Methylobacterium mesophilicum SR1.6/6: one gene and its partners. The protein of the gene in region 2 interacts with the protein of the main gene of each other region in a pairwise test. Links are inferred from orthologs where the notes say so. Each region holds a gene or a part of one and is shown on either strand. Other genes may lie near its edges. The genes, in order: MMSR116_RS28495, lpdA and odhB.

What was found.
Region 1: the proteins of lpdA (region 2) and MMSR116_RS28495 interact in binary tests that used the Escherichia coli proteins (3 or more experiments, as listed by UniProt). The link is inferred for Methylobacterium mesophilicum SR1.6/6 from one-to-one orthologs.
Region 3: the proteins of lpdA (region 2) and odhB interact in binary tests that used the Escherichia coli proteins (3 or more experiments, as listed by UniProt). The link is inferred for Methylobacterium mesophilicum SR1.6/6 from one-to-one orthologs.

Annotation. Positions count from the first base shown.
Region 1 is NZ_CP043538.1:6,018,869-6,026,371, forward strand. The notes cover bases 2,491-5,558. They hold MMSR116_RS28495 (ATP-dependent helicase), read right to left. Parts: upstream 5,170-5,558; coding sequence 2,812-5,169; downstream 2,491-2,811. Other genes in these bases: MMSR116_RS28500 (phosphoenolpyruvate carboxylase), read right to left, coding at 5,290-5,558. In the rest of the region: proC (pyrroline-5-carboxylate reductase), read right to left, coding at 1-33; MMSR116_RS28475 (YbjN domain-containing protein), read right to left, coding at 72-581; MMSR116_RS28480 (accessory factor UbiK family protein), read right to left, coding at 872-1,156; MMSR116_RS28485 (hypothetical protein), read right to left, coding at 1,297-1,542; MMSR116_RS28490 (PhoH family protein), read right to left, coding at 1,676-2,392; more of MMSR116_RS28500, read right to left, coding at 5,559-7,503. UniProt on the Escherichia coli protein: A helicase with DNA-dependent ATPase activity. Unwinds DNA duplexes with 3'-5' polarity. Translocates on single-stranded DNA with 3'-5' polarity. Initiates unwinding more efficiently from a nicked substrate than double-stranded DNA.
Region 2 is NZ_CP043538.1:578,733-586,066, reverse strand. What follows is about bases 1,815-4,713. They hold lpdA (dihydrolipoyl dehydrogenase), read right to left. Parts: upstream 4,188-4,713; coding sequence 2,442-4,187; downstream 1,815-2,441. Other genes in these bases: MMSR116_RS02725 (hypothetical protein), read right to left, coding at 1,815-2,111. In the rest of the region: alaS (alanine--tRNA ligase), read left to right, coding at 1-483; MMSR116_RS02735 (hypothetical protein), read right to left, coding at 556-831; MMSR116_RS02730 (DUF2147 domain-containing protein), read right to left, coding at 1,067-1,477; more of MMSR116_RS02725, read right to left, coding at 1,512-1,814; mdeB (alpha-ketoglutarate dehydrogenase), read right to left, coding at 5,687-7,334. UniProt on the Escherichia coli protein: Lipoamide dehydrogenase is a component of the glycine cleavage system as well as of the alpha-ketoacid dehydrogenase complexes.
Region 3 is NZ_CP043538.1:4,253,932-4,261,294, reverse strand. Bases 2,373-5,300 are described here. They hold odhB (2-oxoglutarate dehydrogenase complex dihydrolipoyllysine-residue succinyltransferase), read right to left. Parts: upstream 4,533-5,300; coding sequence 3,213-4,532; downstream 2,373-3,212. Other genes in these bases: MMSR116_RS20385 (2-oxoglutarate dehydrogenase E1 component), read right to left, coding at 4,624-5,300; MMSR116_RS20395 (SDR family oxidoreductase), read right to left, coding at 2,450-3,205; lpdA (dihydrolipoyl dehydrogenase), read right to left, coding at 2,373-2,382. Also shown: MMSR116_RS20405 (response regulator), read left to right, coding at 1-789; more of lpdA, read right to left, coding at 982-2,372; more of MMSR116_RS20385, read right to left, coding at 5,301-7,363. UniProt on the Escherichia coli protein: E2 component of the 2-oxoglutarate dehydrogenase (OGDH) complex which catalyzes the second step in the conversion of 2-oxoglutarate to succinyl-CoA and CO(2).

The DNA of each region.
Region 1 (7,503 bases), 5.4 Mb from region 2 along the record:
GGCGCCGCCCATCTTGCCGGCCCCGGCCAGCATCAGGGAGGCGGGCATGCCGGTCCCGGTCGGCGACGCCGTCACGCCTCGCCTTCTGTCTCGAACAGCACGGCGTCGAGCGACTCGCGGGCGCTCTTGCCCGCCCAGAGCACGAATTGAAACGCCTGGAAGTAGCGCTCGCAGGTGTCGACCGCGGTCTTCATCATGGTCGCGCATTGCGGGTGAGTCGGGACCGCCCCGCCGGTCAGCAGCAGCGCGTGGCGGAACATCACCACGCTGTCGGTCGACCAGAGATCGAAATGACCGACCCAGAGCTGCTCATTGATCAGCGCGACCAGACGCATCACCTCGATCCGCTGCCGCTCCGGCACCTTGAGGTCGAACGCGCAGGCGACGTGGAGGGCCTCCACGTCTTCGATCCAGGTGAAGGCCACATTGTAGTCGGTCCATCGGCCGGGGCTCGTAACCGACATCTCGTCGGTCTCGGCCCGATCGAAAATCCAGTCGCGCAGGGACGCAAGACGTTCGACGACGTCCAGTGGATGCTCGTTCCGGTCCGGATCGTGGAAGTCGACGTTGAGAAGCGGCATGACGATCCAAAAGGACGGCCCGGGCGATGCCAAGCCTGACGTGACGGTGACACGAATCCGGAGCGTGAGAACACTCCGAGAACTTGAACGGCCGGCAGATCGGCGCCGGTGGTGATGCGATCGACTGTCAAAGCTCCGAAGACATCGCCCCGCAGCCCTCGAATCACCCTATGCCTGACTATAGACCGGCCGTGACTCGCGACACAAAGTGCTGGCCCCGTTCAGTGAACAGGAAACCGGATCGTCGACGCCGCTTCCTGTGTAAAAGCCGTCGGCGTTGCCGAGCGGACTCAGACCACCTCGCTCAGGCCCGCGGCGCCCGCGCCGGCGCTGCCGGACTTCGCCTCCAGCGCGGCCACGCGCGCCGACAGAGCCTCGTTCTGGGCCTGCAGATTGGTCACGAGGTCGCGCAGCACGTCGAGTTCTTCCCGCGAGGCGATGTCGAGATCGCGGACGACGCGCTCGAGCTGCGCCTTGACCACGGTCTCGGCCTCGCGCCGGACGCCCTGGGCGGCGCCGGCGGCGTCCGTCATCAGCCGGGCGAGATCGTCGAACAGTCGGTTGGAGGGGGGCATCCTGGTCTCCCGGATCGGCCGGCTGCCGCGACGGCCGCCTGACTGCACGATTCGAGGCGACGAGATAGGAATCTTCCCGGGCGCGAGCAACGCCCGAGGCGGCGGAACGAGGCCGGTCGGGCCCCGTCCGCTGCCGAAGATCACATGCGGTGCATGCGGCGGTGCATCCGGTGCCGCATCATGCGGCGCTCCATCCGGCGGTGCATCATGCGCCGCTCCATGCGACGGTGCATCATCCGGTGCTCCATCGGGGTCATCCGGACCTGGGTCACCGCGTCGGGAGCGGCGACGGCACCCGGCATGGCCGGAGCCGCGGAGGCCGGCTGGACGAGGGCGGCACCGCCGAGAGAGGCCAGGACGGCGAAGGCGAAGGTCAGTTTCCTCACGAGGAGACTCCAATTCTCTGATGGCCGGGTATGAAGCCCGGTTCATCCTCCCGGATGGGAGGTGCGGAGAGTCGTCTCGTGCCAAGAGGCGGCACGGCGGGCCGGCGAGGGCCCGCCGCCAACAACTGCCGGATCAGAGATTCGTTTCCTCGAACGCCTTCACCCATTCGGCGCAGATGCCCGAGCGGACGATGTCGTTGCGGGTGAACTCCACCACCGGGATCGGCATCATCCGGCTCTTGATCAGATGCATGACGGTACGCAGCCCCGATGTCTCGCGCAGGTCGGTCTGCGAGACGTCGCCGTTGATGATGACCTGGCAATCGTCGCCGATGCGGGTCAGGAACATCTTGATCTCGTTGACGGTGGTGTTTTGCGCCTCGTCGAGGATCACGAGGCAGTTCTTGAAGGTGCGGCCGCGCATCACCTCGAACGGGACGATCTCGATGTCGCCGGTCTTGAGGGCGATCTCGAAGGCGGCGGCGCCCATGCGCTCCTTCATGGCCTCGGTGAGCGGGGCGACCCACGGGGCGATCTTCTCCTCGAGGGTGCCGGGGAAGTAGCCGAGCGAGCGGCCCGAGGGAACGTTCGGGCGGGTGATGACGACCTTGGCGATGCGGCGCTGGCGGAGCTGGTCGGCGGCGCGGGTCCCGGCGATGAAGGTCTTGCCGGTGCCGGCGGGGCCCAGGACGATCACCTGGGGCGAGCGGGCCAGGGCGTCGAGATACTCGGCTTGGCGTTCGGTGAGCGGCTGGATTGGAGCGAGATTGCGTTCTTCGTCGAAGCGTGTGCGGTGAATGCGGGACGTGCGGTCTTCAACAAGTTCAAGTCGTGCGCGGCGTCTCTTCATGGATGTACACTCCAACGGGACTAGCCAACCTGGATCTGTCGCTGAACTGCCGTTTACCTGCTTGCTCCCGGCTCTACTCGTTTGCGGAACTCAATACCGGCCCCGGGCCGAAGGTTCCGTCCCGCGCTCGTCCGCCTGTGGAGAGCGTCACGACGTTCCGTGCGCGGCCGAATACGCGATGCAACTGGCGCACCAGCGCGATTCGCGCCCGACGATTGCGCGCCGGGTGTGACTAGGGGGTGACGGTTGGTGGAGAGGCTTCGAAAAAGCCGCGTCGCTGGCGCGGATGCATCAGGTTCGGGACGGGGAGGTCGCGGTAACGCGGCATCCGGCACAGTCACCATCCTCCCCGCCCGCAGGGGCGAAGCCGGCCGACCCTGCCGCCCTGAGACGTCCGGGCTTGGTCGGCGGGACGGGCCTCATCCGGCCTGGACGAAGCTGTCGAGGACCATCTTCCGACCGGCCTTGTCGAAGTCAACGGTCAGCTTGTTGCCGTCGACGGCCGCGACGGTTCCGGGCCCGAACTTGGTGTGGAAGACCCGCTGACCGCCCTGGAACGCGGACGGCGCGCCCGAGGATTTTGCGATCAGCTCGCCCTCGATCTGGCGGGGGCCGCCGGACCGGCCGCCGGGCGCCGACCCAAAGCCGCCACGGGTGCCCGCCTGCGCGGTGTTGGCCTGCGCCCGCTGCCAGCCCGGCGTGCCGTAGCTCGACCCGAACGGCGTGGGGTTGCGGTCGAACCGCGAGGCACCGGCGGAGAAATGGGCGGGCGCCTCAACCACGTCCACGGCCGATTCCGGCAATTCGTCGATGAACCGGGACGGGATGGTCGAGGACCAGAGGCCGTGGATGCGCCGGTTCACCGCGAAGGAGAGCTTCGCCCGCTTGCGCGCCCGGGTGAGCCCGACATGGGCCAAGCGCCGCTCCTCCTCAAGGCCGGCCCGGCCGCTCTCGTCGAGCGCCCGCTGGCTGGGGAACAGGCCGTCCTCCCAGCCGGGCAGGAACACGGTGTCGAACTCGAGCCCCTTGGCGGCGTGGAGGGTCATCAGGGAGACCCGCTCGGCCCCCTCGGTCTCCGAGGCCTCCATCACCAGGGAGACGTGCTCCAGGAAGGCCGCCATGTCGGGGAATTCCTCCATGGAGCGGACGAATTCCTTCAGGTTCTCCAGCCGGCCTGCGGCGTCGGCGGAGCGGTCCTTCTGCCACATCTCGGTGTAGCCGGACTCCTCGAGGATGATCTGCGCGACCTCGCTGTGCGGCTGGGATTCCACCAGCCGCGCCCAGCGGGAAAAGCTCTCGGTCAGCGCCCGCAGGGTGGAGCGGACCCGGGGCTTCAGCTCGTCGGTCTCGCACAGGCGCTGGGCGGCGATCCGCAGGGGCACCCGGTTGGCGCGGCCGTAGCCGTGAAGCTGCTGCAGGGTGGCGTCGCCCAGCCCGCGCTTCGGCGTGTTCACGATCCGCTCGAAGGCGAGGTCGTCGCTGACGTTCACGGTGGCGCGCAGATACGCCAGCGCGTCGCGGATCTCGGCCCGCTCGTAGAAGCGCGGGCCGCCGATCACCCGGTAGGGAAGGCCGAGCTGGACGAAGCGATCCTCGATCTCGCGCATCTGCGCGGAGATCCGCACCAGCACGGCAATCTCCGACAGGGGGTGCTGCTTCGACTGGAGGGATTCGATGGACTCGGCGAGCAGCCGCGCCTCCTCCTCGGAATCCCAGGCGCCCGTCACGGTGACGCGCTCGCCCGGCTCGTCGTCGGTGCGCAGGGTCTTGCCGAGCCGGCTCTCGTTCTTCGCGATGAGTCCGGAGGCGGCCGCCAGGATATGGCCCGTGGAGCGGTAGTTGCGCTCCAGCCGCACCACCACGGCGCCGGGGAAGTCGTGCTCGAAGCGCAGGATGTTGTCGACCTCGGCGCCGCGCCAGCCGTAGATCGACTGGTCGTCGTCGCCCACGCAGGCGATGTTCTTGCGATTTTGCGCCAGCAGTCTCAGCCAGAGGTACTGGGCGACGTTGGTGTCCTGGTACTCGTCCACCAGGATGTAGCGGAACCGGTCCTGGTAGTTGGCCAGCACGTCGGGGTTCTCGCGCCAGAGCTTGAGGCAAAGGAGCAAAAGATCGCCGAAATCGACGGCGTTGAGCGTCGCGAGCCGGGCCTGGTAGGCGGTGTAGAGGGCGCCGCCCTTGCCGAAGGCGAAGGACGAGGCCTCGCCCGGCGGCACCTGCTCGGGGCCGAGGCCGCGGTTCTTCCAGCCGTCGATGGCGTGCGACAGGGCGCGGGCCGGCCAGCGCTTCTCGTCGACGTTCTGGTCGAGGATGACCTGCTTCATCAGCCGGAGCTGGTCGTCGGTGCCGAGGATGGTGAAATCGGATTTCAGCCCGACGAGTTCGGCGTGGCGGCGCAGGATCTTGGTGCCGATGGCGTGGAAGGTGCCGAGCCAGGGCATGCCCTCGCCGGCGGGGCCGATCAGGCTGCCGATCCGGTGCTTCATCTCCCGGGCGGCCTTGTTGGTGAAGGTCACCGCCAGGATGTCGAAGGGCCGCGCCCGGTTGGTGGCGATCAGGTGGGCGATGCGGGTGGTCAGCACCCGGGTCTTGCCGGTGCCGGCACCCGCCAGCACCAGAACCGGGCCCTCCGTGGTCTCGACCGCGCGGCGCTGCTCGGGGTTGAGCCCTTCGAGGTAGCCGGCGGCGTCGCGGCGGAGCGCGCCCATGGCGCGGGCGGCGATGGAGGAGGACGGGGCGCCGTCCCCGGCGGGCAGCGCGTGCGGGCGGTTCTGCATCCCGCATCCCTGGACCAAATCGCGAACGGCGTCGAGGCCGTTCGCGGCGGATGCCACCGGAGCGTGTGCGTGCGGCCGGTCTCGCGGGGGCGATCCCGAAACGCTGGCCGCCCCGGCGCGCTACCCGAACGCGCCGACCTCGTGCTGGATCATCCCGGAGATCTCGCGCACCTGCTCGAACATCCGGCGGATCGGCTCGAACAGGTTGGCGTGCTCGGCCGCGTAGGTGCCGACATCCCGCGGGCCCGCCGGCTCGCCGAAGTTGAGGCCCAGCGTCGGGTCGGGGGTGACCGGGAAGATCTCGTCGAGGAGCTTCAGGCAGCCGTCGATATCGAGGCGCAGGAACCGCTCCAGCAGCTGCTCGCGGGAGATGCCCGCCTGCGGCCGGAAGCCCGGGATGTGCACCGCCAGGAACCAGATCCGATGGATCAGGGCGAGGCGGAGCGCGTGCAGCAGCGTCAGCCGCGCCGACATGCCCGGCAGGTCGGGGGCGGCGGCCGTCAGGGCGAGCCAGTCGCGGGTCAGCCGGCCGAACAGGCTCCGGAGCGCGGAGGCGAGGTCGAGCCGCTCCAGGGCGCCCGCGATCACCACCAGCTCGTCCCGGCGGAAATCCTTCTGCGTCCGCCGCGCCCGCTCCAGCCACACGGCCGGGTCGAGGGTGTCGATGTAGGCGCGCAGCACGTCGAGGTCGCCCACGGAGGCCGCGTGCTGGACCAGCCGGAAGGCCCGGGAGAAGCGCACCGAGTCGCGGCGCATGTCGCGGAACAGGTCGGGGCCGCGCTGGGCGGCGCGGCCGATCCCGTGGAGGGAATTCGCCAGGAAGCCGAGCTGGTGCAGGATCGCGTTGTTGGGGATCGCCCGCATCTGGCGCGGATGGGTGATGCGGGCCGGCCCGCCATTGTCGCTCTGGCGCGCCACGGGGCGGGAGCCCGTGCGGTCGATCAGGCTCGGGCCGAAGGTGCCGAGCAGGGCGGCGTAGCCCGAATCGTCGACCAGCGCCTCCATGTCCTGGCGGGCCGCGGTGAAGAACTCGAGGGCGAAGTCCGGCTCGGAGTAGATCGGATCGTCCGCGGGATCCGCCTCCCGCGGGCCGTCGTTGAGGGCGTAGTCCGAGAAGCTGTCGTCCTCGGCCACGTCCAGGGCGTAGACGTGCTCGGCGATCCGGTCGACGCTGGCGCGGGCCAGCGCCTCGGTGCCGTAGAGCAGGTAGCCGTCGGTGCCCTGGAAGCTCGATTCGAGCCGCACCTTGATGCCGGCCTTGCGGGCGCGGTCGCGCGCATCCTCGGGCGCGAGGTAGGCGAGGCGGTCGCGCAAGCTGGTCGGATGGGCGCCGCGGCCGATCGATTCGCCGTGCGTGTCGAAGATCGCGAGCTCGATGTCGGCGAGGCCGTTCTGGACCAGCATCTCGGTGATGCGCAGGCGCAGCCGCTCGATCCAGAAGGTGGCGGCGAGCTGGCCGACATAGCGGCCCGAATCGGAATAGCCGAACTGCACGGTCAGCCGGCCGATGCGCTTCAGATATTGGCGCCAGTGCGGGTTGCGCAGAGCGTCGTCGAGCACCCGGATGCCCTGCTCCAGGGCGCTCGCCGTCTCGAACAGCGGTGTGATCTCCAGCTTGTCACTGATCCCGTAGTGGCGCGCCAGCCAGAGGGCGGCGAGCAGCGTGTAGCCGGTCTCGGTCTCGGCGATGAGGAAGCGCACCGGGTGGGTGCCGTCCACGTGCTTGAGGATCTGGGCGATCGTCATCATCAGCCGGGCAGCCGAGGCGCGCTCGGCGGCGAGCGCGCCGAAATCCACCGCCACCGGGCGGACGTCGTTCAGGAGCGCGTGGATCGTGGCGAGGTGCGAGCGGCGCCGCGCCGCGTCGGTGGGCTCACCCTCGAGGTCGATGACCCGGCGGACCGCGTTGTGGATCTGGCTGGCGTTCAGCCGGAAATGCGGCAGGGCGTTCGACAGGCCGTGCGTGGCGACGCCCGACCGCAGGATGGCGATCCGCCGCTGGTCGGCCGGATCCTCCGCCGCCTCCAGGGCCCGGGTCAGCCCCGCCACGAGGATGCTGGCGTCGGTCTGCGCGCGGTCGCGTTCGATGATCAGCGCCAGGGCGAACCGGTGGACCGATTCGAGCGAGGGCTGGTCGCCGAGGCGCGGCGCGACGGCGAGCTGGCGGTTCACCGCGGCCAGCGCGCCCTCGGCGAGCCCGCGGACCTCGCGGCAGGCGGCGATCTCGGGCAACTCGCGCATCACCCGGTCGAACTGCATGCGCTTCGAGATCAGCCGGTAGCGCAGGGTGTCCCACCAGCCGATGTCGGTGCGCCCGTCGGTGTCGCAGCCGAC
Region 2 (7,334 bases):
ATCCTCAAGGCGCCCGTCACCGAGGCGCCTGATCGCCTGACCGCACTGATGGAGGACCGGCGGCGCCTGGAGCGCGAACTTGCCGACACCCGCCGCAAGCTGGCCATGGGCGGCGAGGCGGGGCCGGGCTCCGGTGCGCGGCAATCCGAGGTCGGCGGCGTCGCCTTCCGACGCTCGGTGGTCGAGGGCCTCGACATGCGCGACCTCAAGCCGATCGTCGACGAGGAGAAGAAGCGTTTGGGCTCCGGCGTCGTGGCGGTCGTCGGCGTGGGACCGGACGGCAAGGCGGGGCTGGTGGTCGGCGTCACTGAAGACCTGACCGAGCGCTACGACGCGGTCGGCCTCGTGCGCGCCGGCGCCGGGGCGCTGGGCGGCAAGGGCGGCGGCGGGCGTCGCGACATGGCCCAGGCCGGTGGGCCCAACGGCGCGGGCGCGGAAGCGGCCCTCGACGCCGTCGAGCAGGCGCTGACCGAGGCCGCCTGAGCCTCGCGTTCGATAAGCCCGCACCGCTGCCGGTGCGGGCTGGAAACGCGTGACGGGACGGCCGTTCCCAGCTTACTTGCTGCCGCCTCCGCTGCCGCCGCTGCCCTGCGGCGCCACCCGCGACGGTTGGCCGGCATTGCCCGCCGCCGCCGAGTCGGTGGAGATCGTATCGGCCGGTCGGCCGGTGGGCGAGACGGTGACGGCCGGATCGTTGCCGGTCGAATTCGGCTGTTGGCTCACCACCCCCGGCGATTGAGGACCTGGGGCGACAGGCCTGTCGACAGTCTGGGCGGCGGCCGGAGCCACGGACGCGAGGGCCAGGAAACCGGCGAAAACGGTGCGGATCATGGGAATCCTTGTTGGGTCCAGATCCGGAGAATTTGAATCGCGCGCGATTGATCCCGCGTTGTTGCGACGCGGCGGATAGAATCCGCATCGATCGTCACAGCAACGATCTGGGCCCGTCCCGACAGCCGGAAGCAACACCCGCGCAATCCATCGGCAGGCGCAGATGCAGTTCATCGCCGCAGCGATCGTGCCCGCAGCGCCACGGCCATGAGCGCCGATTGCCGACCCGCCAGCTTTACTTGACCCGGGTCCAGGTCTGCCGCTTGCAGAAGACGCTCATCACGCAGCCCGCCACCTCCAGCGTGCTGGGCCCGGTCAGCTTGAGCGAGCCGGAATAGGTCTTGCCGTCGTTCGGGTTGTAGAGCGTGCCGCTGAACCCGGCCCCGTCGGCCTGCGGCGCGCTGAGGATCTGGATGCCGACGACGCTGCGCTCGCGCAGGGCCGGATCTGGGTTCTTGGCGTCCAGACCCTTGCCGGGGGCGCTCACGATCGTGCCGCAGAAGCCGCCGCCGCAGGGCGCGATCCGGACCCGCGACGTGCCTGTCTCCGTGAGCCACGTCCCCGAAGGATCGGCAGCCTGGGCCGAGCCGGCCAGTAGGACAGCCGCCAGCGCGGCCAGGATCCCCGGACGTACTTCGAAACGCATCCCGTCCCTCCCGTTCGTCGCCTTACGCGCCTGCTTACCGCGAAGCTTGCGGCAGCGCACTGCCCAAGTAGGTCTCCACCACCTCGCAGAACGGTTGTCCGGCTCCGGTGGAGAGCACGGCGTCGATCTCGAACAGCGGGTCGGTGGGCTCGGGCACCGCGTCCGCGCTCGGGCCGCGCACGGCGACCGTATTGCGCACCGGCGCCAGGGTTCGGACCACCCGGCCGAAGGGCGTGCGGGTGCCGTCGAGGACGGCGTTCATCTCGGGCGTCAGCCGGGCCGGGACGTACCAGTTGTCCGCCTCCGACAGGACGCGGTTCCCGCAGGCGAGCCGGACCCGCCGGTACCGGACAGGCTCGTCCGGGCCGATCGCCAGCCGGGACCGCTGCGCGGCGGTGAGCGGCTTGTCGGGTCCCGGGAGGCGCTCGGCGACGAGATGTGGATCCGCAGCAAGATTGTGGTCCGCGCACCAGCTCTCAAGGGCGAAGGTCGCGCTGTGGGCGGCCAGGATCCGGCTTCGCAGCGATTCGATCAGTGCGGCGTCGCGTGAGCCGGGCTCCGGATCCCGGGCGACCGCAGCTTGCGCCAGGGCACCGCGCGGCACGTTCACCGCCAGCAATGCCAGAGCGAACACCAGGACGACAGGAAGGGGCCAGCTGTCCCGCTGCGAGGCGAGCCCGCGGTCAGCCCGAAGTCCAGTCGAGGCCGATCGTCGGGGCAGCCATCCACAGCACCACGGCATCGCGACACGCATCCTCCCGAACGAAGTCCCGGCTCCAGCGGAGCGGCCGAAGACGCGAGGCTTGGCCCGACGCCGCGAAGGGAGCGATCACCAAGGCCGAGCCTGACGGCTGGGCGCGAGATCTAATTCGGAAAAGCCGGTCGGTCGAGACGGCCGCGTAGCGTCGGCACTGATCGCGTGTCGCCGCCGGACATGTCGGATGCGATCTCCGTCATGACAACTTCAGGCCCGCCGCGCCGCGGCGGGGAGGTCGGTACAGAGACCGAGCGCGACTTCGGCGGTCAGGCCGATCGTCTCGCCCAGTGTCGGGTGCGGATGGATCGTGCGGCCGATATCGGCCGCATCCGCGCCCATCTCGATCGCGAGTGCGATCTCGCCGAGCATGTCACCCGCACTCGGGCCGACGATGGCGCCCCCGACGACGCGCTTGGTCCCTGCGTCGAACAGCAGCTTGGTCAACCCGTAATCCGCGCCGTTGGCGATGGCTCGGCCCGAGGCCGCCCAGGGAAAGCGCGCCACCTCCACGGACCGGCCGGCCGCCCTGGCGGCGGTTTCGGTCAGACCCACCCAGGCGATCTCCGGATCCGTGTAGGCCACGGACGGAATCACGGCGGCGTCGAAGCCGGCCTTGTGCCCCGCCGCCACCTCGGCGGCGACATGGCCCTGATGCACGGCCTTGTGGGCGAGCATCGGCTGGCCGACGAGGTCGCCGATGGCGAAGATATGGGGCACGCCGGTCCGCATCTTCGCATCGACGGACACGAAGCCGTTCTCCACCGACACCCCGGCCGCGTCGAGGCCCAGGCTCGCCCCGTTCGGGCGCCGGCCCGCCGCCTGGAGCACGAGGTCGTAGGTCTGCGGCTCGGCTTCGCCCGCCAGCACGACCGTGATGCCGTCAGGCCCCGCACTGGCCGACACGACCTCGGCGCCGGTCAGGACCCGGTCGAAGCGGTGCGCGTTCCGCTTCGTCCACACCGCCACGAGATCGCGGTCGACGCCCTCCAGCAGGTTGGGCAGGCGCTCGACCACGTCGACCCGGGCACCCAGCGCGCTGTACACGGTCGCCATCTCCAGGCCGATGATGCCACCGCCGATCACCAGCAGCCGCTTCGGCACGAAGGGCAGCTCCAGGGCGCCCGTCGAGGTCACGATCCGCGGGTCCTCCGGCAGCATCGGCAGCGCCACCGGAGACGAGCCCGCGGCCACGATGGCGCGCGTGAAGGGAAGGTTGCGCTCGCCGCCCGCGTGGAGCGCGACCGAGACCGTGTTCGGTCCGGTGAAGCGCGCGGTGCCGCGGACCACCTCGACCTTGCGCTGGCGCGCCATCTGGGCGAGCCCGTCGGTGAGGCGGCGGACGGTGCCGGCCTTGAAGTTCCGGAGCTTCTCCAAGTCCACCGACGGGGCACCGAAGCTGATGCCGTGCGTGGCAAGGCGCGTGGCTTCCTCGGTCACCGCGGCGACGTGGAGCAGCGCCTTGGAGGGGATGCAGCCGACATTGAGACAGACCCCGCCGAGCGTCGCGTCGCGCTCGACGAGGACCACCCGCCGGCCGAGATCGGCGGCGCGGAAGGCGGCCGCGTAGCCGCCAGGGCCGCCGCCGATCACCAGGACGTCGCAGGCCGCGTCGCCGCCCTCGCCCGGAGGGGGCAGGGTCTCGGCCGCCGCGGACCGGGGTTCCGGATCCGCCGCCGGGGCATCCGGCCGAGCCTCGGCCGCCGGCGCAGGCGCCCCGGTTGCGAGACGGGCGACGAGCGTGCCGGCCGAGACCTTGTCGCCCAGGCCGACCAGCATCTCCACCAAGCGGCCGGCGACGGGGGAGGGGATGTCCAGCGTCGCCTTGTCGGACTCGACCACCAGCAGGGTCTGGTCCTTGGCGACCACTTGGCCGGGTGCCACCGGGATCTCGATGACGGGCACGTCGGCGTAATCACTGAGATCGGGAACGCGGATGTCGTGGGTCTCGGGCATGGCGGGTGCGGTCACAGCAGGGCGCGGCGCAGGTCGGACAGGACCGAGGCCACGTGGCCGAGGAAGCGGGCGGCGGCGACGCCATCGACCACACGGTGGTCCCAGGACAGGCTCAAGGGAAGGATCAGGCGCGGCTGGAAGGCTTTGCCGTCCCAGACGGCCTCCGTCCGGGAGCGCGCGGCGCCCAGGATCGCGACTTCGGGGGCGTTGATGATCGGCGTGAAGCCGTCGCCCCCAATGCCGCCGAGCGAGGAGACCGAGAAGCAGCCGCCCTGCATGTCGGAGCCCGCCAGCGTCCCGGCCCGGGTCTTCTCGGCCATAGCGGCCATCTCGGTGGCGATCTCGATGAGGCCCTTGCGGTCGCAGTCGCGCACCACCGGCACCATCAGGCCCCTGGGCGTGTCCACCGCGAAGCCGACATGGACATAGTCCTTCAGCACGAGGTCGCCGCCCTCCAGGGAGGAATTGAACCGCGGATAGGCGCGCAGCGCCGAGGCCGCCGCCTTGATCAGGAAGGCCACCATGGTGACCCGGGCGGGCGGCGTGCGCGTCTCCTTGTTGAGCCCGACGCGGAACGACTCGATCTCGGTGACGTCGGCCCGGTCGAAGTTGGTCACGTGAGGGATTGTCAGCCAGTTGCGGCTGAGATTGGCCCCCGAGAGGCTCTGGATGCGCGACAGCGGCTCGCGCCGCACCGGCCCGTACTTGGCGAAGTCCACCTCCGGCCACGGCGGGAGGCCGGCGCCGATGCCGGAGGCGGCCGCGGGCGTCGGGGCTGGTGCGTTGAGGGCTGCCTTGACGAAGGCGTGCACGTCCTCGCGCAGGATCCGGCCCTTGGGCCCCGTCGCCGGCACGCCGTCGAGGCTCACGCCGAGTTCGCGGGCGAGCTGGCGGACGGACGGGCTGGCATGCACGTCGCCGCGGGTCGCGGCCATCGGCTGGTCGGGCGAGACGCTCATTTTCCCACCCCCCTCTGGGGGGAGGGTGGTCCCCGAAGGATGTCGGGCTGGGGTGAAATCCCGGAAGAGGGGAGCGCGGGTGCAGAAGCGGACTCGGCCTGCGTGGAGGCAAGGGCCTTATCCTGAGTCGGCGCTCCGCTCTCCCGACCCTCGCTCACGCGAGGGCCATCCTCCCCCGCTGAGGGAGGAGGGAGGTCGCGCGTCGCATCTGGGTTGTTACCCTCCACAGGCTCCACCGTCAGGATCGGCGTCCCTTCCGACACCTTCGTGCCCACCGCGACCAATAATTCGCGCACGATGCCGGCGACCGGGGAGGGGACCTCCATGGTGGCCTTGTCGGACTCGATGCTCAGGATCAGGTCGTCCACCGCGAGGCGGTCGCCGGGCTTCACCAGAAGCTCGATGACCGGCACGTCCCGGTAGTCGCCGATATCCGGAAGGGCGATCTGCAGCGCGGCGCTCATGCGGGCGGATTTCCGTGGGTCGGGCGTTCGGAGAAGGGGCGGGACAAGCGGCGTCCCCGCGACGGGGCGTCCTGCCTCAGATCGTCCACGGCGCGGGCGCGTCCGCCGCGATGCCGTAGCGGTGGAGCGCGTCCGCCACTGTGGCGCGCGGCACCGTGCCGGCCTCGGCGAGCGCGTGCAGGGCCGCGATGACGACATGCTGCCGGTCGACCTCGAAGAACCGGCGGAGCGCGCTTCGGGTGTCGCTGCGGCCGAACCCGTCGGTGCCGAGAGTGACGAAGCGCGCGCCGACGTAGGAGGCGATCAGCTGCGGGTAGGCCCGGACGTAGTCGCTCGCCGCGACGATGGGCGCCGTGCCCGGCAGCAACGCCGCCACGTGGCTGACCGGCGCCTCGGCCTCCGGGTTGAGCATCGCCTGCCGCTCGGCCTCGCGGGCATCGCGGGCCAGCTCGCTGAAGCTCGTCACGCTGAACACCTCGGCCGCGACGCCGAAATCCTGCGCGAGCATCGTCGCCGCCGCGATCACCTCCGGCAGGATCGCCCCGGAGCCCAGGAGCCGCACAGCGGCGCTTCCTTGTCCGGCCTCCGGTCCCGACAGGCGGTACATGCCCTTCAGGATGCCGGCCTCCGCCCCCTGCGGCATTGATGGCTGGACGTAGTTTTCGTTCATCGCGGTGAGATAGTAGAAGGCGTCCTCGCCCTCCTCCATCATCGCCCGGGCGCCCCGATCGACGATCACCGCCATCTCGTACGCGAAGGCCGGATCGTAGGCCCGGCAGTTCGGGATCGCGGCCGCCTGCATGTGGCTCGACCCGTCCTGGTGCTGCAGCCCTTCGCCCCCGAGGGTGGTGCGGCCCGCCGTAGCGCCGATCAGGAAGCCGCGGGCGCGCTGGTCCGCCGCCGCCCAGATCAGGTCGCCGACCCGTTGGAAGCCGAACATCGAGTAGTAGATGTAGAACGGCAGCATCGACAGGCCGTGGACACTGTAGGACGTGGCCGCCGCCGTCCAGGACGAGATCGCCCCGGCCTCGGTGATGCCCTCTTCGAGGAGCTGCCCGTCCCGGGCCTCGCGGTAGTAGAGCATTGAGCCGGCATCCTCCGGCTCGTAGAGCTGCCCCTGCGGCGCGTAGATCCCGACCTGCCGGAACAGGTTCGCCATGCCGAATGTCCGCGCCTCGTCGGCCACGATCGGCACGATGCGCGGCCCGAGATCCTTGTGCTTCAGCAGGTTGCCGAACAGCCGCACCACCGCCGTGGTGGTCGACATCTCCTTGCCGCCGGCCTCGAGCGCGAACCCCGCGTAGGTCGAGAGCGCCGGGACCGCGATGGTCGGCGCCGTGCGGCGGCGGGCCGGCAGGACGCCGCCCAGCATCTCGCGCCGCTCGCGCAGGTAACGCATCTCGGCGCCGTCCTCGGCGGGCTTGTAGAAGGCCAGACCCTCTACCTGGGCATCGGACAGCGGCAGGGCGAACCGGTCGCGGAAGGCGCGCAGCGCGTCGACGTCGAGCTTCTTGGCCTGGTGGGCGGTCATGCGCGACTCGCCCGCGCCGCCCATGCCGTAGCCCTTCTTGGTCTTAGCCAGGATCACCGTCGGTCGACCCTTGGTGGCCTTGGCGGCCGCGAAGGCCGCGTAGAGCTTACGGAAGTCGTGGCCGCCGCGCTTGAGCCGGTCGACATCGGCGTCCGACATGTGGGCGACGAGCTCGCGCACCTCCGGATCCTCG
Region 3 (7,363 bases), 3.7 Mb from region 2 along the record:
TCTCTGCGAACGGTGGTGCAGCGCTTCGATCCGCAGGCCGTGATCGACGAGGCAACCTCCGGCCAAGCCCTGTGCGACATCCTGCTCCAGCACCGCCCCACCCTCGCCTTCGTCGGACTGCAGCTCGAAGATCTCAGCGGACCCGAGGCCGTGGCGGTCGCCCGCCGGGCCGGGGCCGAGCCGCCCTGCCTGGTCTTGGTGGCGACCCGCGTCATGCCGCACTGGCAGGAGATCGCCACCAGTCTCGGGGCCTACGAGGTCCTGAAGACGCCCCTCGACCCGAGCCATATCGAGCAGCTCCTGCACGCCGATGTCCGGCGCCGGGCGCCGACACGGGCGCTCCTCGCCTGCTCGACCCCGGCCGGCCGCTCGGCGATCAGCCGCGTGGTGGCCCGGAGCGGCTTCGCGATCGAACTCGACGAGACCGATGATGGGCGCCACGCCCTGAAGCAGCTGAAGCTCGCGTCCTACGACTTCGCCTTCATCGACGTGAAGCTCAACGGAATCGATGGGCTTGAACTTGCCTGCCAGATCCAGCCCCTCGGGCTCGCCACGCGGATCACCCTGCTGACCACGGCCGAGCTGGAGTCGGTCGCCCAGGCGGGCCGCTACTTCGGCGTCGACGCGGTGCTGCGAATGCCGTTCTACGCCCGCGACATCGACCTCGCCCTGCACAACGCGTTGGGTCTCCGCCGGCCGTATCTGCTGAATGCGCTGACCGCGCCGCCCGCGCCGAGCGCCTTGCTGCGGATCGCCGACCTGCCGAACGCCCGGCGCAAGATCGCCTGATCCCGCGCCACCCACGGCTTCAGCCTGCCGTGACCGCGATGCGGGCCTCGCGAGGGACGCTCCAGGGGTCCCGGAGCGATCTGGAGGCCCCATCGAGGCCTCCAGATCGCTCCGGCACCAGCACGAGAGGGCGTGTCTGAGATCCACGCCCGGTACACCGGACTGAGTGGACGCCCGGCGTCCGCCCTTCGGTCAGACGTGGATGGCGCGCTTGTTCACGGCCAGCGCGGCTTCCTTGACGGCTTCCGTGAGCGTCGGGTGCGCGTGACAGGTCCGGGCGATGTCCTCCGACGAGGCGCCGAACTCCATCGCGACCGCCACCTCGGCGATCAGGTTGCCGGCATCCGCGCCCACGATGTGCACGCCGAGCACCCGGTCGGTCTGGGCGTCCGCCAGCACCTTCACGAAGCCGTCCGTGGTGCCGTTCGCCTTGGCCCGGCCGTTGGCCGTGAAGGGGAACTTGCCGGCGTTGTAGGCGATGCCGTCCTTCGTCAGCTCCTCCTCGGTCTTGCCCACCGAGGCGACCTCCGGGAACGTGTAGACCACGTTGGGGATCACGCCGTAATTCACGTGGCCGGACTGGCCGGCCAGCATCTCGGCCACCGCCACACCCTCGTCCTCGGCCTTGTGGGCGAGCATCGGGCCGGCGATCACGTCGCCGATGGCGTAGATGCCGGTGACGTTGGTGGCGTAGTGCGAATCCGTCTGGATGCGCCCCTTGTCGTCCCGCTGAACGCCGACCGTGTCGAGGCCGAGCCCTTCCGTGAAGGGCACCCGGCCGATGCAGACGAGGACCACGTCCGCCTGCAGCGATTCCGCCGCACCGCCCCCGGCCGGCTCGACGGTGACGCTCGCACCCTTCTTGCCGACCTCGACGCCCGTCACCTTGGTGGACAGCTTGAAGGCGATGCCCTGCTTGGTCAGGATCCGCTGGAACTGCTTGCCGACCTCGCCATCCATGCCGGGCAGCACGCGATCCAGGTACTCGACCACCGTGACCTCGGAGCCGAGCCGACGCCAGACCGAGCCCAGTTCGAGACCGATCACCCCGGCGCCGATGACGAGGAGCTTCTTCGGCACCCGATCGAGGTCGAGGGCGCCGGTCGAGGAGACCACGATCTTCTCATCGATGGTGACGCCGGGCAGGCGTGCCACGTCGGAGCCGGTGGCGATGACGATGCTCTTGGTCTCCAGCATCTGGTTGCCGCCATCCTCGGCGATGACCTCGACGCGGCCCGCCCCGGCGATCCGGCCGGTGCCGTGGAAGGTGTCGACCTTGTTCTTCTTCAGCAGGAACTCGACGCCCTTGGTGTTGCCGGCGACGCCCTCGGCCTTGAACGCCATCATCTTCTTCAGGTCGAGCTTCGGCGTGCCGACATCGATGCCGAGATCAGCGAAGTGCTTGTTGGCCTCCTCGAATGCCTCGGAGGCGTGGAGCAGCGCCTTCGACGGGATGCAGCCGACGTTGAGGCATGTGCCCCCGTGCGTCGCGCGCTTCTCGACGACCGCGGTCCGCAGGCCGAGCTGCGCCGCGCGGATCGCGCAGACGTAGCCGCCGGGGCCGGTGCCGATGACGACGAGATCGTAGGACATGCAGGTTCGCTTCCGCTCGGTCGTGCCGCGTCGCTGACGGGCATAGAATGTCAGGTCGGGTCGAGGCTCAGCGGCCGCCGCCGACGTCGAGGATGGCGCCCGTGGTGTAGGAAGCCTCCTCCGAGAGGAGCCACACGATCGGCGCGGCGACCTCCTCGGCGGTGCCCGCCCGGCCGATCGGGACGCCAGGTCCAAGGCGCTCCACGCGGTCAGGCTCACCGCCGCTGGCGTGAATCTCAGTGGCGATGATGCCGGGCGCCACCGCGTTGACGCGGATGCCTTCGGCGGCCACCTCGCGGGCGAGGCCGATCGTCAGTGAATCGATCGCGCCCTTCGAGGCGGCGTAGTCCACGAACTGGCCGGGACCGCCCAGCCGCGCCGCCACCGAGGACAGGTTCACGATCGCGCCCCCGGTCCCGCCGCGCTTCGTGGACATCCGCCGCACCGCCTCGCGGGCGCAGAGGAAGCTGCCGACCACGTTGGTGGTCATCATCCGCTGCAGGCGGGTGAGGCTCATGTCGGCGACGTCGGACTTCACGTCGACCACGCCGGCATTGTTGACCAGCGCCGTGAGCCGACCGAGCCCGTCGGCGGCCTGGAACAGGGCAATCACGTCGGCCTCGCTGCCGACATCGCCCTTCACGGCCAGCGCCTTGCCGCCCCTGGCGGTGATCGTGTCGACTATGCCTTGCGCCGCGGCGGCGTCCGACACGTAGCTCAGGCAGACCGCATAGCCGCGCTCGGCCAGGAGCAGCGCCACGGCCCGGCCGATGCCGCGGCTGCCGCCGGTGACGATGGCGACCCTGTTCTCAGCGCCCGACATGACAGCCTCAGAGGTCCAGCACGAGGCGAGCCGGATCCTCCAGCGCCTCCTTGACCCGCACGAGGAAGGTCACGGCCTCCTTACCGTCGACGATGCGATGGTCGTACGACAGGGCGAGGTACATCATCGGCCGCGCCTCGATCTTGCCGGCGCGGACCACCGGGCGCTCCTCGATGCGGTGCATGCCGAGGATGCCCGATTGCGGCGCGTTGAGGATCGGCGTCGACATCAGCGAGCCGTAGATGCCGCCGTTGGTGATCGTGAAGGTGCCGCCCTGCATCTCCTCGATGGAGAGCTTGCCGTCGCGTGCCTTCTTGCCGAAGCCGGCGATCTTCTTCTCGATGCCGGCGATCGACAGGTCGTCGGCGTCGCGCACCACCGGGACGACGAGGCCCTTATCGGTGCCGACCGCGATGCCGATATGGTAGTAGTTCTTGTAGACGAGGTCCTGCCCGTCGATCTCGGCGTTCACCGCCGGCACGTCCTTGAGGGCGCCGATCACCGCCTTAGTGAAGAAGCCCATGAAGCCGAGCTTCGTGCCGTGCTTCTTCTCGAAGATGTCCTTGTACTGGCTGCGCATCGCCATCACGGCCGACATGTCGACGTCGTTGAACGTCGTCAGCATCGCAGCCGTGTCCTGCGCGTCTTTGAGGCGGCGCGCGATGGTCTGGCGGAGCTTCGTCATGCGCACGCGCTCCTCGCGCGCGGCATCGTCCGGCGCCGAGGGGGCACGCGGCAGGGTCGGACGGGCCTCCTTGGCGGGTGCCGCAGACGGGGCCGGGCCCTTGGCGATGGCGCCGAGCATGTCGCCCTTGGTGACGCGGCCGTCCTTGCCCGATCCGTTCACGCCCGACGGATCGACGCCGGATTCGCGGGCTAGCTTGGCCACCGCCGGGCCGTTGTCGCCCGCCGGGCGCTGCTGCGCTGCTGGGGCGGCCGCGTCGCCGTGGTTTCCGTAGCCGGCCGAGGATTCCTGGGCCGGCGCCTCGGCCTTGTCGGAGGAAGCGGCCTTCGGGGCCTCGCTGCGGGTCTCGGTCTTGGACTCGGCCGCCTTCGGAGCTGCCTTCTTGGCCGGCGCTGCGCCCGCCCCGGCCTCGACGATCGAGCCGAGGAGCGCGCCGGGCTCCACGGTCTCGCCGTCCTTGACGAGAATCTCGCCGAGCTCACCCGCCGCCGGAGCGTTGACCTCCAGGGTCACCTTGTCGGTCTCGAGTTCGACGATCGGCTCGTCGGCCGCGACCGTGTCGCCCGGCTTCTTGAACCAGCGGCCGATGGTGGCCTCGCTCACGGATTCGCCGAGCGTCGGGACGAGGATGTCGGTTGCCATAGGTCTTGCACTTCCGGATCGGTTCGGCCGTGCCGGACGGCCAGGAGTGAGAGGCGGCGGCCGGAGCAGGCCGCCGCCAAGTCCCAAGAAATCAGACCGCCAGGGCCTCGTTGAGGAAGGCCTGGAGCTGCGCCTGGTGCTTCGACATCTGGCCGACCGCCGTGGAGGCGGAGGCCGGACGGCCGACGTAGCGGGCGCGCTTCACCGCGGAGCCGGCCTGGCCGAGCACCCATTCGAGGTAGGGCTCGACGAAGGACCAGGAGCCCATGTTCTTGGGTTCCTCCTGGCACCAGATCACGTCGGCGTTGCGGAAGCGCGCCATCTCGTTGGCCAGCGCCTTCAGCGGGAACGGGTAGAGCTGCTCGACGCGCATCAGGTAGATGTCGTTGAGGCCGCGCTTCTCCCGCTCCTCCAGCAGGTCGTAGTAGACCTTGCCGGAGCACAGCACGACGCGGCGGATCTTGTCGTCGCGCACCAGCTTGTTCTGCGCGCCCTCCTCCTCGGCGTCGTCCCAGAGCACGCGATGGAAGGTCGAGCCCTCGGCGAGCGCGTCGAGGTTCGAGACGGCGCGCTTGTGGCGCAGCAGCGACTTCGGCGTCATCAGCACCAGCGGCTTGCGGAAGTCCCGCTTCAGCTGGCGGCGCAGGATGTGGAAGTAGTTCGCCGGCGTCGTGACGTTGGCGACCTGCATGTTGTCCTCGGCGCAGGCCTGGAGGTAGCGCTCCAGGCGGGCGGAGGAGTGTTCGGGCCCCTGCCCCTCGTAGCCGTGCGGCAGCAGCAGCACGAGGCCGGACATGCGCAGCCACTTGCGCTCGCCGGACGCGATGAACTGGTCGATCACCACCTGGGCGCCGTTGGCGAAGTCGCCGAACTGCGCCTCCCACAGGACCAGGGCGTTCGGCTCGGCCAGCGAGTAGCCGTACTCGAAGCCGAGCACCGCCTCCTCGGAGAGCATCGAGTTGATGATCTCGATGGACGCCTGCCCCTCGCGGATGGAGTTGAGCGGCGTGTAGCGCTGCTCGTTCTCCTGATCGATCACCAGGGCGTGGCGCTGCGAGAAGGTGCCGCGCTCGACGTCCTGGCCCGAGAGCCGGACCCGGTTGCCGTCGAGGAGGGTCGCCCCGAAGGCCAGCGCCTCGGCGGTCGCCCAGTCGATGCCCGCCCCGGTTTCCACCGCCTTGGCGCGGTTGTCCATGAAGCGCTGGATCGTCCGGTGCAGGTGGAAGCCCGGGGGCACCTGCGTGATCCTGCGGCCGATCTCCTGGAGGGTCTCCGCCGAGACGGCGGTACGGCCGCGGCGCGGATCGTCCACGTCCTCGTGCACGGCCTTCACGCCGGACCAGCGCCCGTCGAGCCAGTCGGCCTTGTTCGCCTTGTAATTGTTGGCGACGTCGAGCTCGCTGTCGAGCATCCCGCGGAACTCGGCCTTTCGGGCGTCGAGCGCCTCCTGGGTCACGGAGCCGTTCTCGACGAGCTTGCGGCCGTAAGTCTCCAGCACCGACGGGTGCTTGCGGATCCGCTGGTACATCTTCGGCTGGGTGAAGGCCGGCTCGTCGCCCTCGTTGTGGCCGAAGCGGCGGTAGCACAGCATGTCGATCACGACCGGCTTGCCGAACTTCTGCCGGTACTCGACCGCGACCTTCGCGGCGAAGGTGACGGCCTCGGGATCGTCGCCGTTGCAGTGGAAGATCGGCGCCTCGACCATCTTGGCGACGTCGGACGGGTAGGGCGAGGAGCGCGAGAAGCGCGGATCGGTGGTGAAGCCGATCTGGTTGTTGATGATGAAGTGGATGGAGCCGCCGGTGCGGTGACCCTTCAGGCCCGACAGGCCGAAGCACTCCGCCACCACGCCCTGGCCCGCGAAGGCGGCGTCGCCGTGGATCAGGAGCGGCAGCACCGTGCGGCGCTCGATGTTGGGCTTGGCCCACTGGTCCTGCTTGGCGCGGACCTTCCCGAGCACCACCGGATCGACGATCTCGAGGTGCGACGGGTTGGCGGTGAGCGACAGGTGGACGTTGTTGCCGTCGAAGGCGCGATCCGAGGACGCGCCCAGATGGTACTTCACGTCGCCCGAGCCCTCGACCTCGGCCGGGGAGGCCGAGCCGCCCTTGAACTCGTGGAACACCGCCCGGAAGGGCTTGGCCATCACGTTGGTGAGCACGTTGAGCCGGCCGCGATGGGCCATGCCGAGCACGATCTCGCGGACGCCGAGCGCGCCGCCGCGCTTGATGATCTGCTCCAGCGCCGGGATCATCGACTCGCCGCCGTCGAGACCGAAGCGCTTGGTGCCGGTGTACTTGAGGTCCAGGAATTTCTCGAAGCCCTCGGCCTCGATCAGCTTGTTGAGGATCGCCCGGCGGCCCTCGGGGGTGAAGGAAATCTCCTTGTCCTTGCCCTCGATGCGCTCTTGGATCCACGCCTTCTCGGCGGGGTCGGAGATGTGCATGAACTCGACGCCGAGCGTCTGGCAGTAGGTCCGCTCTAGGATGTCGACGATCTCGCGGATCGTGCCGAACTGGAGGCCGAGCACGTTGTCGAGGAAGATCGGGCGGTCCCAGTCGCTTTCCTGGAAGCCGTAATGCTGCGGGTGCAACTCCTCGTGGTCGCCACGCGGGGCGAGGCCCAGCGGGTCGAGCTTGGCGTGCAGGTGGCCGCGCATGCGGTAGGAGCGGATCAGCATGATCGCCCGCACCGAATCCTTCGTCGCCTGTTCCACCGAGACGCCGGTGGTGGCCGTGACGCTGTCCTGCGGCTTTCCGGGCTTGGCCTCCTTGGCCTCGCGCGCGACGATCTTGTCGCCGATCGCCTTCTCCAGCGCGCCCCAGTTGCCA